DNA from 4 places in the Paenisporosarcina sp. P4_D4 genome. Region 1 is predicted to be linked to each of the others. Evidence: riboswitches for the same ligand, from Rfam matches in the RefSeq annotation. Region 1 holds a riboswitch; each other region holds the start of a gene.
The links. Region 1 has a riboswitch for S-adenosylmethionine ahead of AC1DSL_RS00080 (O-acetylhomoserine aminocarboxypropyltransferase/cysteine synthase family protein). Riboswitches for the same ligand answer to the same signal wherever they lie in the genome.
Positions count from the first base shown of each region.

Region 2: it holds a riboswitch for S-adenosylmethionine, as region 1 does, so the genes downstream of both, metK (methionine adenosyltransferase) here and AC1DSL_RS00080 (O-acetylhomoserine aminocarboxypropyltransferase/cysteine synthase family protein) in region 1, are expected to answer to the same signal.
Region 3: it holds a riboswitch for S-adenosylmethionine, as region 1 does, so the genes downstream of both, AC1DSL_RS10825 (methionine ABC transporter ATP-binding protein) here and AC1DSL_RS00080 (O-acetylhomoserine aminocarboxypropyltransferase/cysteine synthase family protein) in region 1, are expected to answer to the same signal.
Region 4: it holds a riboswitch for S-adenosylmethionine, as region 1 does, so the genes downstream of both, AC1DSL_RS05845 (methionine ABC transporter ATP-binding protein) here and AC1DSL_RS00080 (O-acetylhomoserine aminocarboxypropyltransferase/cysteine synthase family protein) in region 1, are expected to answer to the same signal.

Region 1 is NZ_JBFUIO010000001.1:13,073-17,583, forward strand. It holds gene pepT (peptidase T) at 1-698, opposite strand, end outside; gene AC1DSL_RS00075 (glycerol-3-phosphate acyltransferase) at 887-1,537, opposite strand; SAM riboswitch class I at 1,677-1,794, shown strand; gene AC1DSL_RS00080 (O-acetylhomoserine aminocarboxypropyltransferase/cysteine synthase family protein) at 1,912-3,201, shown strand; gene metX (homoserine O-acetyltransferase MetX) at 3,218-4,273, shown strand; gene AC1DSL_RS00090 (homoserine dehydrogenase) at 4,246-4,511, shown strand, end outside.
Region 2 is NZ_JBFUIO010000007.1:67,436-71,946, reverse strand. It holds gene pckA (phosphoenolpyruvate carboxykinase (ATP)) at 1-1,535, opposite strand, end outside; SAM riboswitch class I at 1,733-1,856, shown strand; gene metK (methionine adenosyltransferase) at 2,056-3,252, shown strand; gene AC1DSL_RS03810 (gamma carbonic anhydrase) at 3,406-3,924, opposite strand; gene AC1DSL_RS03805 (alpha/beta hydrolase) at 4,028-4,511, shown strand, end outside.
Region 3 is NZ_JBFUIO010000042.1:11,926-16,436, reverse strand. It holds gene AC1DSL_RS10850 (acyl-CoA dehydrogenase family protein) at 1-206, shown strand, start outside; gene AC1DSL_RS10845 (arsenate reductase family protein) at 481-840, shown strand; gene gcvH (glycine cleavage system protein GcvH) at 915-1,295, shown strand; gene AC1DSL_RS10835 (toprim domain-containing protein) at 1,483-1,824, shown strand; gene AC1DSL_RS10830 (thioredoxin family protein) at 1,837-2,145, shown strand; SAM riboswitch class I at 2,203-2,310, shown strand; gene AC1DSL_RS10825 (methionine ABC transporter ATP-binding protein) at 2,561-3,586, shown strand; gene AC1DSL_RS10820 (methionine ABC transporter permease) at 3,579-4,247, shown strand; gene AC1DSL_RS10815 (MetQ/NlpA family ABC transporter substrate-binding protein) at 4,301-4,511, shown strand, end outside.
Region 4 is NZ_JBFUIO010000013.1:43,517-48,027, forward strand. It holds gene AC1DSL_RS05835 (MetQ/NlpA family ABC transporter substrate-binding protein) at 1-669, opposite strand, end outside; gene AC1DSL_RS05840 (methionine ABC transporter permease) at 688-1,359, opposite strand; gene AC1DSL_RS05845 (methionine ABC transporter ATP-binding protein) at 1,349-2,362, opposite strand; SAM riboswitch class I at 2,432-2,540, opposite strand; gene AC1DSL_RS05850 (carbon-nitrogen family hydrolase) at 2,629-3,423, opposite strand; gene AC1DSL_RS05855 (aminotransferase class I/II-fold pyridoxal phosphate-dependent enzyme) at 3,509-4,511, shown strand, end outside.

The sequences.
Region 1 (4,511 bases):
ACCATTTTGTTTTTAGCTGAACCTGGATGAACGCTTGTCCCACGTGTGATAACTTTAGCACCAGCTGCATTGAAACTTTCAAATTGAAGTTCTCCAAGAGGTCCGCCATCCATTGTATAAGCATACTTGGCATCAAATTTTTCAACATCAAATTTATGTGGCCCACGCCCAATTTCTTCGTCTGGAGTAAAGGCAACACGAAGTTTGCCGTGTTTAATGTCTGGATTATTAATTAGAAACTCCATAGCTGTCATAATTTCAGCAATTCCTGCTTTGTTGTCGGCACCTAGTAAAGTCGTGCCATCTGTTGTTATTAAAGTGTGCCCGATATAATTATTAAGCTCTGGGAAATCGTCAGGAGACATAACGGTTTCTTCGTTTAATCGGATGTCGCCACCTTCATAGCAATCGATACGCTGAGGGTTTACATTCTTACCTGTATAATCAGTTGCTGTGTCGACGTGAGCTAAAAAGCCGATTGTTGGCAATTCACGTTCTGAATTTGCAGGCAAAGTGGCAAATAAATAACCATTGTCATCAAGTGAAATGTCTTCCATTCCGATTGAAGCCAATTCTTTTTCTAGTTCGTGCAATAAGTCCCACTGACCTGGTGTAGATGGACAAGTGGTGCTTTCAGCATCTGATTGTGTATCAATTTTGGCATAACGTACAAGGCGTTCGATTAATGTTTCTTGCATGGTTTCATCTCCCTTAGAAAAGTTGGTTCGGAGTCGGGCAGATATTGACCGACATGATGCGGGCCAGTAGTCTTTACCCCTTACCTCAGTTTAGCACTTTCATTCGGTTCACGGAATAATGATTGTTCTGGCCGAATGAAATTTTAACGACTTTTTAGTAAATTCGGAATAAAAAATAGATTCCCCAATTAATTGGAGTGAGTCACTTTTTTCTTTTTGATAACCGAAGAAACTCGTGGTTCCATCCCGGATCTCAAACGGTGTATATTCTCGCGATGCTTCCATAACGCAAGTAAGAAGAGTGCGGTGGTTATGACAATTGGCATAGTACTTTCTGTAATCAAAAAGGCTAAAATGATATATGTAATATATAAGAACAGTACACCGATTAATAAGTAATCTGTCACCAATGAAACGACAATCAGCAAGATAAGTCCAACCAATCCGATTCTCCAATCCAGTACTAACATCACTCCAATAACAGATGCCGTTCCTTTACCACCATCAAAATGCATCTGAAATGGATAATTGTGACCTATTACGACAGATGCCCCCACAAGAAATAATAGGACCCATTGATACTCCAAGGAAAGATCAGTAGATTCGAATATAAGACGCAAAAGGACGATTGCAAGTATTCCTTTACCAATATCAACAAATGCAACGAGTGCCCCGTATTTCCAGCCTAATACAATAGTGGCATTGGATGCCCCCGCATTCTTTACTCCCTGTTCCTTTACATTCACCCCAGAAAGCCGTTGCGCCACATTTGAACCGTGGAGACAGCCAATTAAATAACCTGATAGTAAGGTGATTAGCACCCATAATGCAAGATTCATATTCCCAACCCCTTTTTTTCACTAACTCTTTAAACGTTTGAGTGTTGGCAGAAGTTTCAAAAAATTATATAAATAATTCTTGACTATTTATGGATATTAAACATATACTGATTCTCAAGATGGAAAACTAAATCAAATACTCTTATCTAGAGTGGCGGAGGGACTAGGCCCTGCGATGCCCGGCAACCGGCAAGTGATTAACTTGCAAAGGTGCTAATTCCTACAGATTTCTTTAGTGGAGATCTGAAAGATAAGAGGAGGATCACGCACTTGTGAGCCCCTCTTCTTAAGCGAAGACGGGGCTTTTTTCTGTTCATAAAACTCCTCTTTCGCCTCCACACTTCCATCTAAAACACAATCCAGGAGGGAAAACAATGACAAATCTTCAACCGGAAACTCTACTTTTACACGGAGGTCAGCAGCCGGACCCAATCACGGGTTCCCGTGCAGTGCCAATCTACAAAACAACTTCTTTTGTTTTCAGAGATACGGAACATGCCCAAAACTTATTCGCCTTGCAGGAAACTGGACACATTTATTCACGCATCGGCAACCCGACTGTGGACGTATTTGAACAGCGAATCGCGTTATTGGAAGGTGGCACAGCAGCGGTAGCCCTATCGAGTGGCATGGCTGCGATAGCCTTCTCCATTCTGAATGTAGCAGGAGCCGGTGATGAAATCGTCGCTGCTGGCAATTTGTATGGTGGGACCTACAATCTATTTGCCAATACACTTCCACGGTATGGAATCACGGTGAAGTTTGTAGATTCCACCGATCCTGAGAATTTCCGCGGGGCCATTACCGATAAAACGAAAGCCATTTTCGGGGAAATCATCGGAAACCCAAGCCTTCATGTTTTGGACGTAGAAGCTGTAGCTGACATTGCACACGAGAACGGAATTCCGTTGATTATCGATAATACGTTTGCAACGCCATACGGAAGCAACCCTATCGAATTCGGTGCGGATGTAGTCGTTCATTCAGCTACGAAATGGATTGGGGGACACGGTACGTCAATCGGCGGTGTCGTTGTGGATGCAGGTAAGTTTGATTGGAACAGCGAGAAGTTTCCTGGCTTTACGGAACCGGATACGAGCTACCATGGCCTTCGTTACGGGATTGATGTCCCCCAAGTGGCTTTCGCGATTAAACTGCGGGTCCAGCTACTGCGTGACTTCGGTCCATGCCTAAGCCCGGATAATGCATTCGCTTTTTTGCAAGGTCTTGAAACATTGCATCTCCGCGTACCGAAACATAATGAAAATGCAATTGCAGTCGCACAATACTTAGCAAATCATCCGGCAGTAGAATGGGTAAGTTTCAATGGTTTCGAATCTCATCCATCTCATCAATTGGCAAACAAGTACTTAAAGAATGGATACGGCTCGATTGTGAATTTTGGCATTAAAGGAGGTCGGAAAGCAGGACGAAAACTTATCGACCATGTCCAAATCTGGTCGCATGTGGCTAATGTAGGGGATGCAAAATCGCTCATTATCCATCCTGCTTCAACAACCCATCAACAGTTAAGCAGTGAAGAGTTGAAGCAATCGGGTGTAACGGAAGAGTTGATTCGTCTATCAGTAGGATTGGAATCTGTGAAAGACCTGGTAGCCGATTTGGGGAAAGCAATAGAACATGCCACCGTCGTAACGGTTTAATGTGGAGGTGAATTTAATGGCAACAGGAAGTGTGACAATCGGGAATTTTCAACTAGAGTCTGGAGAATGGCTTGAGCATGTTGAACTTTCATATGAAACTCTTGGTCCTTCAGAAGCACCAGTTGTTTTGGTTTGTCATGCGTTAACTGGCAATCAATATGCCGTTGGATCAAAGGAATCACCGGGCTGGTGGAGCGGGTTAATTGGACCGGGAAAGAATATTGATACCGACTCTTTTCGAGTTATTACACTGAATGTCCTTGGAGGATGCTCGGGTACGACGGGGCCGTTGACCATCAATCCCTCTACAGGCAATCCATATCGATCATCCTTTCCGACAATTACAATTCGTGATATGGTGCATGCGGAAAAAAAGGCATTACTAGCTTTGGGTATTAATCGGCTTCATGCGGTAGTTGGTGGGTCACTTGGTGGCATGCGTGTTTTGGAGTGGGGATTACTTTATCCAAAAGATATGGATATTCTTATTCCTTTAGCAGTTACCCCTTATCTAAGTGACACAGGTATTGCTTTTAACTACATTGGAATCCATGCAATTGAGACGGATGCGAATTATCTCAATGGAAACTATACCTGTTCCTCGGAGATCAAGGGGTTTGAAACGGCTCGAATGGCGGGGCTGGTTACTTATCGTAGTGAACAATTACATAAGAACCGTTTTGCCAGAAAGACCAGAAGCGATGGATTGTTCGAAATCGAATCCTATATGAAATATCAAGGGGTAAAACTGGCTAACCGTTTTGATGCGAATAGCTACCTTACCTTGTTAAGAGCAATGAATACCCATGATATCGGAAGGGATAGAGGGGGTATAGAAATTGCGGCAAAGCAATTTGAAGCAAAAGTGATTACCATAGCATTCACATATGATTTACTATATCCACCTGAGGACATTTGCTCTTTTGCGCATCTCGTTCCTAATCATCATTTCTGTATGGTCAACACAAGATTCGGTCATGATGGCTTTCTGACTGAATTTGAGACATGGGGAGATATATTATCTGTTCACTTGGGGGTAAAGTCATGGCGACGATTCAAGCAGCAATCTTAGGTTTTGGCACAGTTGGTCAAGGTATTTACCAAATACTTAATGAGAAAAAGGATCAATTAAAAGAATCACTTGGATTAGATATAGACATCAAAGCAATTCTGATAAGAGATAAGACAAAAAGTCGCATGGCAGCTCCAGATGTATTGTTCACTGACAACTTTGATGAAATTGAAGCTATCCCAGATCTTCAAATTGTTTTTGAAGCCATTGTGGGAGAAGACCCTGCTTACGATTATTT
Region 2 (4,511 bases), on a different contig from region 1:
TTATTGAAGTTCTCACGGAATCGATTAGCCAATTCTTGTGCTTTTTTATCGTATGCTGCTGGATCCGCCCATGCATCGCGTGGGTTTAATACGTCAGAAGGTACGCCAGGTACTTCTTTAGGAATAGCTAAACCGAATGCTGAACCTTTATCCATTTCAACATTATCTAATTTGCCTTCCAATGCAGCACGAACCATCGCACGTGTATAAGAAAGTTTCATACGGCTACCAACGCCAAATTCGCCGCCTGTCCAGCCAGTATTTACAAGGAAGACTTGTGCATCATGCTCATCTATTTTCTTCCCTAACATTTCTGCATATACAGTTGCAGGAAGGGGAAGGAATGGAGAACCGAAACAAGTTGAGAATGTTGCTTGTGGAGATGTAATTCCACGTTCTGTACCAGCAAGCTTCGATGTAAATCCACTTAAGAAGTGATACATCGCTTGTTCTTTCGTCAACTTACTGATTGGAGGTAATACCCCAAACGCATCAGCAGTTAAGAAAATGATGGTTTTTGGATGACCTGCTACAGAAGGATCAACAATATTGTCGATTGCTTGTAATGGGTAAGCGGCACGCGTGTTTTCAGTTAACGAAATATTTTCGTAGTCAGGTATACGCGTTTCAGGATCCAATACTACGTTTTCCAATACAGAACCAAAACGGATTGCATCGAAAATTTGTGGTTCATTTTCACGTGTTAAGTTAATTGCTTTTGCGTAACAGCCGCCTTCAATATTGAATACGCCGTTATCTGACCAGCCATGCTCATCATCGCCGATTAATTTACGATCTGCATCAGCAGATAATGTTGTTTTTCCTGTTCCGGACAATCCGAAGAACAAAGCAACATCGCCTTTTTCACCAACGTTTGCAGAACAGTGCATCGGTAGGATGCCTTGCTCAGGGAGCAAGTAGTTCATAATAGAGAAAATTGATTTTTTCATTTCACCGGCATACTCAGTACCACCGATTAAAATGATGCGTTTTTCCATTGACACAATGATAAACGTTTCGGAACCTGTACCATCGATTGCAGGATCTGCTTTGAAAGTCGGAGCATAAACGATTGTGAATTGTGCTTCATGCGATGCCAACTCATCTTTAGACGGACGAATGAATAATTGGTGTGCAAAAAGGTTATGCCAAGCATATTCATTGATTACTTGCAATGAAAGGCGAGATTCTTTATCCGCACCGGCAAAGCCATTAAAGACAAATAACTCTTCTTTTGTTTTTAAATAGTTCACAACTTTTTTATATAAAGAGTTGAAAATTTCAGATGATATTGGTTGGTTTACTGAGCCCCAATCAATCTTGTCTTTCGAGCTATCTTCCACAACAACATATTTGTCTTTAGGAGAACGTCCTGTATATTTTCCTGTCACTACTTTTACAGCTCCAGTTGGTGTTAAGACAGCTTCTCCACGTAATGTTGCTTTCTCCACAAGTTGTGGGACTGAAAGTTGCACATGCACGTTTTGGCCATTTAACAAGTCGTTCAGCTCGTTCATCGTGTTCACTGAATTCATGTATATGTACCTTCCTTTATCGTATATTACCCTTAAATCGGGTTAACCTTGATTCGAAAATTAGTATAACACATTACGCTTAATAATCTACACTAATAGCCTAATTAATTTTATCTGATTTTCGAACATTTATATAGAACGAAAAAAATATTTGACAAGGCTTCATTAGTTTATTATGATGTAAAACTGAACGGATACTCTTATCCCGAGCTGGTGGAGGGGTCAGGCCCTATGAAACCCGGCAACCTGCAGTTATGAACCAAGTAGTAATTGGCAAAGGTGCTGAACCTGAAGCAAGGTGTATTCCTTGGATGATAAGAGTGAAAGGTGCCTATTAACGAATGCCTTTCCTCATGTTTTTACGTGAGAGAGGGTTTTTTTTATGACATCTCCCTTTATCCTCGTGTGCAGAAGCCCGAAAAGGCGGAAGGTTTTATTCTAATGAATAAGCTGGACATGGGAAATGAGTACCGTTTGAATTTTCCGAGAGCAATCTCGAAGGATATAGGAGGAATATTAAATGACAACTCGTCGTCTATTTACATCAGAATCAGTAACAGAAGGGCATCCGGACAAAATTTGCGATCAAATCTCAGACGCAATTTTAGATGCTATTTTAACTGAAGATCCAAATGCACGTGTTGCTTGTGAAACAACTGTAACAACAGGTTTAGTGCTTGTTGCCGGTGAAATCACAACATCTGCATACGTGGATATTCAAAAAGTCGTACGTGAAACAGTTCGTGAAATCGGCTACACACGTGCAAAATATGGTTTTGACTCAGAGACTTCTGCAGTATTGACTGCAATCGATGAGCAATCTGCTGACATCGCAATGGGTGTTGACAGAGCACTGGAAGCACGTGAAGGTTCGATGACAGATTCAGACATCGAAGCAATCGGTGCAGGTGACCAAGGTTTAATGTTCGGTTTTGCTTGTAATGAAACACCGGAATTAATGCCTCTTCCAATTAGTATGGCTCATAAGTTAGCTCGTCGTTTAGCATTAGTTCGTAAAGAAGAAATTCTTCCATACTTACGTCCAGATGGCAAAACACAAGTAACTGTAGAATATGATGAAAACAATAAACCGTTGCGTATTGACACAATCGTTATTTCTACTCAACATCACCCAGAAGTAACACTTGAGCAAATTCAACGTAACTTGAAAGAACATGTCATCAATCCTGTCGTTCCGGCAGAATTAATTGACGAAAATACAAAATACTTCATTAACCCAACTGGTCGCTTCGTAATTGGTGGACCACAAGGGGATGCTGGTTTAACTGGTCGCAAAATTATCGTAGATACTTACGGTGGATACGCTCGTCACGGTGGCGGCGCATTCTCTGGTAAAGATGCGACAAAAGTTGACCGTTCAGCAGCATATGCAGCACGTTATGTAGCGAAAAACATCGTAGCAGCAGGACTTGCTGACCGTTGCGAAGTTCAACTTGCATATGCAATCGGTGTTGCACAACCAGTATCAATTGCAATCGATACTTTTGGTACAGGCACTGTAGAAGAATCGAAACTTGTTGAAATTGTTCGCGATTCATTCGACCTTCGCCCAGCTGGAATCATCAAAATGTTAGATCTACGTCGTCCGATTTACAAGCAGACAGCTGCTTATGGACACTTCGGTCGCACAGACTTGGATGTACCATGGGAGAAAACAGACAGAGCGGCTACTTTGAAAGAAAAAGCAGGCGTTTAAGATTGAGAAGCCATTCCGGGTATGACCTGGAATGGCTTTTTTATTGGAAATTAGTGGGCGAAAGGGAACAAATCAATTTGAACGGGAATAAATTTAAGAATGCTTCAACATATTAAAAGGACCGGGCTCTATCACCCGGTCCTTACTATCCGTTTACTTTTGTTGTTGCATTGCCTTATAAATCTGTCCTTTTTCAGCATATTCTCTCACAATACGTTCCATATCTAATTTGTCTTCAGCATTCAACTCCCGAACCACTTTTGCCGGTCGTCCCAATGCAAGCATACCTGGGGGAATTACTTTACCGGGTGGAACCAAGCTGCCTGCTCCAATAAATGCACCTTCACCAATCTCTGCGCCATCCAGGACAATGGAACCCATGCCAATTAAGGCGCCTTTTCGTATAGTACAGCTATGCAAAGTTACTTGGTGTCCGATGGTGACTTCATCTTCCAAAATTAATGGAGCGGCAGGGCTTTGATGAAGGCAACACAAATCTTGAATATTAACTTTTCGGCCGATTCGTGTCGCATTGACATCACCACGAATAATGGTATTAAACCAAATAGTGGACTCTGGACCGATTGTCACATCACCACTTATTGTGACATAATCAGCAATATAAACAGATGGGTCAATCATGGGTGTTTTATCATTAAATGGATAAATCATTCTAAAACCTCGTTTCTTCTTGCCATATGGTTTCATTATACAAAAAAAGAGGAACTAAAAAAGGATGACTTCGTCGAATAAAGAAATAGAAGGAGCGATGATTATGTGGAAATGGGAAGCTGATGGACAGGCTAAAGCAGTCATCGCCATCGTACACAGCGCGTATGAACATCATCGTAGGTACGCCTGGGTTATAGAAGAGTTTAGAAGTTCAGGATTTCATGTTGTAATGGGGGATCTACCGGGGCACGGAGAATCGGCTCTCAATAAACAAGCACATGACGAGGATTTTCAATCCTATGGCACTTTTATCAATCACTTGATTGACGCTTCGCTTACATATAACTTACCCGTTTTTATTATGGGTCACGGGTTAGGTGCAACTTTAGTCATGCAAGTGCTTCAGGAAAAATCAATTGAATGTGCTGGAATAATTCTGACATCTCCTTGGATGCATTTACATATTCATGCATCGAAACTTTCCAGTGCTTTAGCCAACATGGGGAAGCTAGCTGAAAACGTCAAAAGTACTCATGAAATAACCATTAAAAAACTGACAAGAAATTATGATGTTTATACGCAAGGTA
Region 3 (4,511 bases), on a different contig from region 1:
TATACACTCAAATCTTCTGTCAGGAAGCTTTTGAATGTATCGAAAAAGATGCGAAAGAAACATTGATTGCTGCAGTTGAAGGCGATAACTTACGCATGATGCTTTCTGCACTGCGTAAATTGACTCGCTCTACTCCTTATAATGTAATTGCCAAAAAACGTGAAGCTTCGGTTAAATTGATTGACGCTGTGAAATACGTAGTTTAATAAAATTTCGATATTTGACCCTATTATTGAACAAGGCGAAGTGCTTCTGCCACTTCGCCTTGTTTGTATTTTAAGAAAACTATTAATACTAAAAATCACCGATAGGTTCTTCGATGAACCTAAGGAGAACTTCCTTCAAAACTGGAAATAAACAAGTGAAAATATTTGATTGACGCAAAGAAAAACGTAGAATAAAAAATCCGAACGCTTCTGATGAGGTGTTCGGATTTATTTTTTGATAGACTGGTTAAAATGATGATAAGGAGGTTTAATGATGGCTATTACGTATTATGGATATCCGAAATGTAGTACTTGCAAAAAGGCTAAAGCATGGTTGGATGCCGAAGGTCTTACGTATCATGATGTACATATTGTAGAAACTCCCCCTTCAAAGGAAGAGTTGAAAAAGATCGTAGAGACAAGTGGGTTGCCGCTTAAGAAGTTTTATAACACGAGTGGAATGAAATACAGGGAGCTTGGTTTAAAAGATAAACTGCCGACGATGTCAGATGAAGAACAATATGAATTGCTTGCTTCAGACGGGATGCTCATTAAGAGACCCCTTGTGACGGACGGCTTGAAAGCCACAGTAGGTTTTAAGGAGTCGGATTTTACTGTGAATTGGAAAAGCTGATTTTCTGTTCTTGTTTTTAAGGAAAGATTATGTCAAACTGAAGTTGAATATATTACATATTTGGAGGGGTATTAATGAGCACACCAAAAGAATTACGCTACTCTGAGGAACACGAATGGGTTAAAGTTGAAGATGGAAAAGCACGCATCGGCATCACTAACTTCGCTCAATCTGAGCTTGGTGATATTGTATTCGTAGAACTTCCACAAGTAGGCGACGAAATCAAAACGAACGAACCATTTGGCAGTGTTGAATCTGTTAAAACAGTTTCTGAGCTATACGCACCAATCAGTGGTAAAGTAGTTGAAGTGAACAGCGGATTGGAAGACAGTCCTGAATTCGTGAATGAATCTCCATACGAGAATGCATGGATGATCGTTGTAGAACCTACAGATTTGTCTGAAGTGGACTCATTAATGACGGCTGAGCAATACGAAGAAATGACACAAGAGTAATATCGTTAGTTGAACGCCGACATTTGTTCGGCGTTTTTTGCATATGTCGATTATAACAGCGAGTTTAAAACGGGATATTGAAAAGAGTGGCAATGGTTGTGATCGGGAAGAGTTGCAACCTGATGGACTCCGTTTCAAGAAAACTTTTTAAACAATCTTTTATGTCAGTACAGCCAGGAGTGATCCCATGCCAATAGATAAAGTCATAATTGTAGAAGGTCGATCAGATAAACAGCGGATTCTGCGACTTATTGCAGAGCCAGTTGAAATTATCTGCACGAACGGAACAGTCAGCCCCACGCGATTGGAAGAAATATTAGCCCCCTACGATCAGTTGGAGATTTATGTATTTGTCGATGCTGATAAGTCCGGAGAGAAATTACGTGCGCTCATTAAACGTGAATTTCCCGAAGCACTTCATTTATATACTGATCCAGCCTACCGAGAAGTTGCGACTACACCAATGAAAGTTCTAGCGACTGTGTTGCTCGGAGCGAATATCGATGTTAAAGCGGAATTTATTGCCTAAAGGATGAATACAATGAAAGAATGGACGCGAGCGGAGTGGGAAAATCATTCTCAAAACGCAAAGAGGGCAGCTTATTATTTATATACGCCCATGTGTGGAACTTGCCAAGTTGCCTCAAAAATGATGGACGTTGTGGAAGAACTTTTGCCAGATTTGCAAATAGGGAAAGCAAACTTGAACTATGTAGAAAGTTTAGCGGTCGATTATCAAATCCAAAGCGTCCCTTGTTTACTCATTGCGGAAAATGGTCAAATAGTTGAAAAAGTTTATGCTTTTCAATCAGTTCCCTATCTATATAATCGTTTGCAAAAAAAAAATTGACGTTCGCATTTGAACGTGTTACATTATCATTCGTAACTAAAAACTTAATATCGTAAACTCTTATAAAGAGAGGCTGAGGGAAGTGCCCTATGAAGCCCGGCAACCGTCACAATTTGTGAAATGGTGCCAAATCACTCAAAGCGAATTCGCTTTGAAAGATGAGAGAACGGTCTAACGTATATAATTGTGCATTAGTCCCTTCTGCTTGTCTGCGGAAGGGATTTTTATTTTTTTAGGATATTTCAATAAAATGATGTTGATATTAAATGAAATGAAAGAGTTTATTTGCGCGCGTTATGCTTGAGTGCAGGTAAGTGGTTTTAAACTTCTTGACTCATGCGAAACATGCAGCCAGTGCAAATGCATGATAAAGAAAACAAATAAAATGGTGTATAAATTCAGAGGTGAAGTGAATATGATTCAATTAAAAAACTTATCAAAACGGTTTGAAACCGGTAATGGACAACTCATAGCGGTAGATGACGTGAATGTGACGATTGATCAAGGCGAGATTTTTGGCATAATCGGTTACAGTGGAGCAGGAAAAAGTACTTTGATCCGATTATTAAATGGCTTGGAAAAACCTACTTCAGGTAGTGTCACTGTAAATGGACACGAAATCTCGTCCAGTTCAGGACAGGATCTTCGTAGTGCAAGACAAAAAGTAAGCATGATTTTTCAACATTTCAACTTACTATGGTCGCGGACAGTCGAGGAAAATATCTCATTCCCACTAGAAATTGCAGGGATTAGCAAAACGCAACGTTCAGAACGAGTTAAAGAATTAATCGAACTAGTTGGATTGACAGGCAGGGAGAAAGCATACCCTTCCCAATTATCCGGCGGTCAAAAGCAACGGGTAGGAATTGCACGTGCCCTTGCCAATAATCCTGAAGTGCTGCTATGTGATGAAGCGACATCAGCACTTGACCCTGAAACAACAGATGCCATATTGGAACTATTGGTAGATATCAACAAACGGTTGGGTTTGACAATTGTCCTGATTACACATGAAATGCATGTCATCCGTAAAATTTGTCATCGGGTTGCAGTCATGGAAGCTGGAAAAGTGGTTGAAATGGGAAGTGTACTTCAAATATTCCAAACTCCTGAACAACCCATTACGAAACGTTTTGTTGCCCAGGTAAATGGTCCGGAGTCAGCCAGCCAGACGATTGCTCATTTGGTAGAGCAATATCCCTCAGGCAAGCTTGTGAAACTAGTTTTTGTCGGAGATAGAACGGAGCAACCGATTCTATCAAGATTAATTAAGCAATATCAAGTAGAAGTTAACATCGTTCAAGGGAATATCGCACAAACTCAAAATGGTGCATATGGAACGTTATATTTACAAATCGATGGCGATTCAAATGCCATCAATCAAGCGATTGATTATTTACATGGACAAGATGTTCATACGGAGGTGATTTCACATGATTGAAAACCTTCTACCGAATGTGGATTGGGAAAAAATGTGGGAAGCCACACTTGAAACGTTATATATGACTTCAATGGCTACCGTTTTAACTTTCATAATCGGACTTGCACTTGGAATTTTGCTGTTTGTAACTAGCCCTCGTCAATTATGGGCAAATAAAATAGTGTACTGGTTAACAGGGGCGTTCGTTAATATTTTCAGATCCATCCCGTTTATCATCTTAATTATTTTGTTGATTCCGTTTACTAAATTCCTACTCGGTACGATTCGTGGGGCAAATGCTGCATTACCGGCACTAATCATAGGTGCAGCACCATTTTATGCCCGCATGGTCCTGATTGCATTACGTGAAATAGATAAAGGTGTAATTGAAGCTGCTCGCTCAATGGGCGCTAAAACTTCCACAATCATTTGGAAAGTGCTTCTTCCAGAGTCCATGCCTGCATTAATCTCAGGACTGACCGTTACAGCAATTGCCCTTGTAGGTTATACCGCGATGGCAGGAATTATTGGAGCGGGCGGTCTTGGAACACTCGCATTTTTAGATGGCTTCCAACGCAGTAGGGGAGATGTAACAGTTGTTTCCACAATTATCATTTTACTAATTGTCTTTATCATCCAATGGGTGGGAGATTCGATCACAACAAAAACAGACAAACGTTAAGGTGCTTTCGGGTGAAAGCTCGATCAAATAAACAAAAAAAGGGAGAGAAAATGATGAAGAAATTTGTAGCAGGAATTTTATTATCGGCAAGTGCAATCACTCTAGCGGCATGTGGAGGAGGAGCTGGCTCATCATCAGGTGGAGACAGTAAAGAACTTGTAGTGGGAGCATCTAACATACCCCATTCAGAAATTTTGGAACAAGCAAAACCGTTGCTTGAAGAAAAAGGTATTGAACTTAAAATTGAAACTTACCAAGATTACA
Region 4 (4,511 bases), on a different contig from region 1:
CTCAAGCAAAATCGCATCCAGCAGGTTCATTTCCGCTGCCAAAGCAAAGTTACCAGGTACAGCTGCTAAGTCCGCACTGTCCACTGCACGTGGAAGTTGGCCAGCTTCAATTGGTTGGAACACCAAGTTCTTCGAATTTGATTTAATGTCCTTTTCAGACGCCTTCAATGGTTCTGCATTAGGGTCTAATTCAATTAATCCATGGTCTTGCAAGATTAATAATGTACGAGCTGCATTCACCGGGTCATTCGGAATGGCAATGGTTGCTCCATCCTTGATCTCTTCAACAGATTTGAACTTGTTGGAGTAAATACCCATTGGTGCTGTCGGCACTGCAATTAAGCCTGTCAATTCCATATCATTTTCTTTTGAGAAGTTTTCCAAGTAAATCGAGTGTTGGAAAAGATTTGCGTCAATATCTCCATTGTCCAACGCAATATTCGGTTGAATATAGTCACTGAATTCAACGATTTTCACTTTGTATCCTTTCTCTTCAAGAGCGGGTTTGATTGCCTTATTGAGCATGTCGCTATATGGACCTGCTGATCCGCCTAATGTCACTGATTTGTCATTGTCCGCATTACCTTTTGACTCTTTGTCGCTTCCTCCACATGCAGCAAGTGCTGCTGTCATTAAGACTAGAATGAACATAAATAAAACTTTTTTCATCTCTATTTCTCTCCCTTTTTATCGTTTATCTATTGCTTTTGACGTCCAGTCACCCAGCTGCTGAATGACTTGAACGAGAACAATTAAAATGACAACTGTCACCATCATGATTGTTTCATCGTAACGGTAATATCCGAAGCGAATGGCTAAGTCTCCAATACCGCCGCCTCCAACCACACCCGCCATGGCGGAGTATGCTACTAAACTAATGATGGTCATCGTAATGCCTTGCACGATGCTGGTTTTTGCTTCAGGCAATAATACATCCTTGATGATCATCCAAGGTGTCGCGCCAACTGCAATGGCTGCTTCAATCACCCCTTTATCAATTTCACGAAGAGACGTTTCCACAATTCTGGCGAAGAAAGGAATTGCGGCAACTGACAATGATACACTTGCAGCTGCTGGACCAATCGTTGAGTCTACCAGTAATTTGGTTAAAGGAATAAGAGCTACCAACAAAATGATAAATGGAATGGAACGCACCATATTGACAATAAAACCGAGTGTTCCTTTAACAAATCGATTTTCTAAAAATAAACCTCGGTCTGTAACAAAAAGCACAATCCCCAATGGTAAGCCAATAATGATTGCGACTGTTAATGAAACCCCAATCATATACATCGATTGCCCGAATGCATTCAGGATGTCTGGCCACATTTCAATTACATGCGGTATATCAATTCCCATTACGTACCACCTCCACTTGCGCCCCACGTCCTTCCATATACGTGATGGCTCTTGTTATATTTTCTGGTTGTCCCTGAATTTCCATCAAAAACAAACCGAGTGGTATTTCCTGAATGTATTCAATCGCGCCATGCAAGAAATTTCCTCGTACATCAAAATTCTGAATCATATCCGAGATGACACCTTCTCCCGCCACATTGCCTTTAAATAGCACTTTCACAATACGCCCAGTGACTTGATCCAAAATGGATTGGGGTACTTCGAATGAGACGACGCTACTGATGAACTCTTTCGTCAATTCTGCTTTTGGATTGGAGAAAATATCGTAGACCGTTCCCTCTTCAACCACCCGTCCATCTTGCATGATGGCCATGCGATCACATATTTCTTTTACCACATTCATTTCGTGTGTGATCAACACAATGGTGATGTTCAATTCGCGATTGATTTTTTTGAGCAAGCGCAGAATAGATAAGGTCGTATTCGGGTCAAGCGCTGAAGTTGCTTCGTCACACAGCAGGACGGAAGGATTGTTTGCCAGTGCACGAGCAATTCCGACACGCTGCTTCTGTCCACCGCTTAATTGGGCCGGATAAACATCTTTCTTATCTGTCAAACCAACCATTTCTAGTAACTCCAAAACGCGGGTCTCCATTTTTTCACTTGGTGTATTAGCTGCCTTTAATGCGAAGGCAATATTCTGAGCAACTGTTTTTTGACTGATTAAGTAAAAGTGTTGAAAGATCATGCCGATTTTCAAGCGGGCTTTACGTAATTTTTCTCCTTTTAATTTTGTGAGGTCCAGTCCATTCACTTCAATTTGTCCGCTTGTTGGCCGTTCAAGTAGATTGATGCACCGCAATAATGAGCTTTTGCCTGCACCTGAGTATCCGACAATACCGAACACTTCCCCTTCATTGATGGTGAGATTTACGCGATCAACACCTATAACCGTTCCTTTTTTCGTTATGTACTCTTTAGATAAATCATTAATTTTTATCATCACAAGCTCCTTTTTGCCAAATAAAAAATGCCCCTTTCATCATGAAAGAGGCACCGAAAAATGGATTTTTGGTTATCTTTCAGAATGAAATCATTCTGTAGGAATTGGCACCTTCCCAGCTCGTGCTGGGGGTTGCCGGACGTCATAGGGCCTATCCCTCGGTCTCTCTTGATAAATTTCCATATGTAGTTGTTTGGTTGTTTTGTTGCTGAAGTAAATCTTACGATGTTTTTATACACGTGTCAAACACTTTTTGAAAATTATTTTCATTTTTCAAACAAAGGTTCATATAGCGAAGGTCTGCGATCCTCGTATACCGGTATGCGAGTACGTACCTCTTCAACTTCTGAAAAATCAACATCAATGATTGCGTACTCTTCATCATCAGCTCCAGTCCATAACACTTTCCCCCAAGGTGCAATGATCATGGATTGGCCATTGAACTGATTGTTCGGATCGTTCCCAGTTCGATTGACGGCGATGACAAAACATTGATTTTCGATTGCACGGGCTTGAAGCAAGATTCTCCAATGATCAATACGAGTTTCAGGCCATTGTGCTGGTAAGAAGAGCACTTTCGCTCCGGCTAATGCATGTGACCTTAACCATTCAGGAAACCTTAGGTCATAACATATGACCCCTCCTGCTTGAATAGAACCTAATGAAAATACATTTGATTGATTTCCTGCTTTTAAGTATAGATGTTCATCCATGAGACGGAACAAATGCGCTTTATCATATTCGGACACTAGGTTACCCTCATTCGAATAGATGTACATTGTGTTGTAGAAGCTGTCTCCTTTTTTCGTAGAAACCGACCCTCCTACGATATGGACATGATATGTACGGGCCAGCTCGGAAAGAAATTCTTTTGTTCGTTGCCCTTCGACGTCTGCAAGATGTTCTAACTCCGTTAATGCATAAGCAGTATTCCACATTTCAGGTAATACAACGAGCTCTGCACCCTCACTTGCGACCTTTTTTATGTACTTTTGAACGTTGTAAAAATTTTTTTCAGGCTCGGCAAACGCTACGTCGAGCTGAATGCATGCGATTTTCATGGGTACACCCCCTGTAGACAAGATACACAAAAGATTATAAGATTTGGCTGATGATTGCAACTATTTCAGAAAATGAGGAAAAACCATGGAACTTTCTAAGAAGCTTCAACAATTACCACCACAATTCTTTGCTTCACTTGTTCAAAAAGTAGGAGCTGCAGTAGCACAGGGTCGCGATGTGATCAATTTAGGTCAAGGAAATCCTGACCAACCAACACCTCCACACATCGTAAAAGCCTTACAAGAAGCTGCAGAAAATCCCCTTACACATAAATATTCGCCATTTCGTGGAATTGGCGAATTGAAGGAAGCTGCAGCAGACTTTTATAAAAGAGAATACAATGTTGAGATTGACCCAACTACAGAAGTTGCGGTTTTATTCGGAACGAAGATTGGACTTGTGGAGTTGCCGATTGCTGTACTGAATCCTGGAGATTTGATGTTACTGCCTGACCCAGGTTATCCGGATTATTTATCTGGAGTCGTCATGGCTGACGTTCAATATGAAACATTGCCACTAGTCGCCGAAAACAACTTTTTACCTGATTACAATATGCTTTCTCAAGACACGAAAGAACGCGCAAAACTCATGTATCTTAACTATCCAAATAATCCAACTGGAGCAACGGCAGACCTTGAATTCTTCAACCAAACCGTCGAGTTCGCAAAAGAAAATGGAATTGCTGTATCACACGATTTCGCCTATGGAGCCATTGGATTTGACGGTGTTAAACCGGTAAGTTTCCTACAAGCTGAAGGAGCTAAGGAAATAGGAATTGAGATGTATACGTTATCTAAAACCTACAACATGGCAGGATGGCGTGTCGGTTTTGCAGTTGGTAACAAAGAGATGATTGAAGCCCTGAACCTGATTCAAGACCATTTATTCGTCAGCCTTTTCCCTGCAATACAGCATGCTGCAGTCGCTGCTTTGAATGAAAATCAATTATGCGTTTCCTCATTGGTCGAGCGCTACGAAAACCGTCGCAATACCTTTATCAACGCATGTAAACGGATTGGTTGGGAAGTAGAAGCCCCTACAGGCTCATTCTTTGCTTGGTTACCCGTTCCAAAAGGATATACCAGCC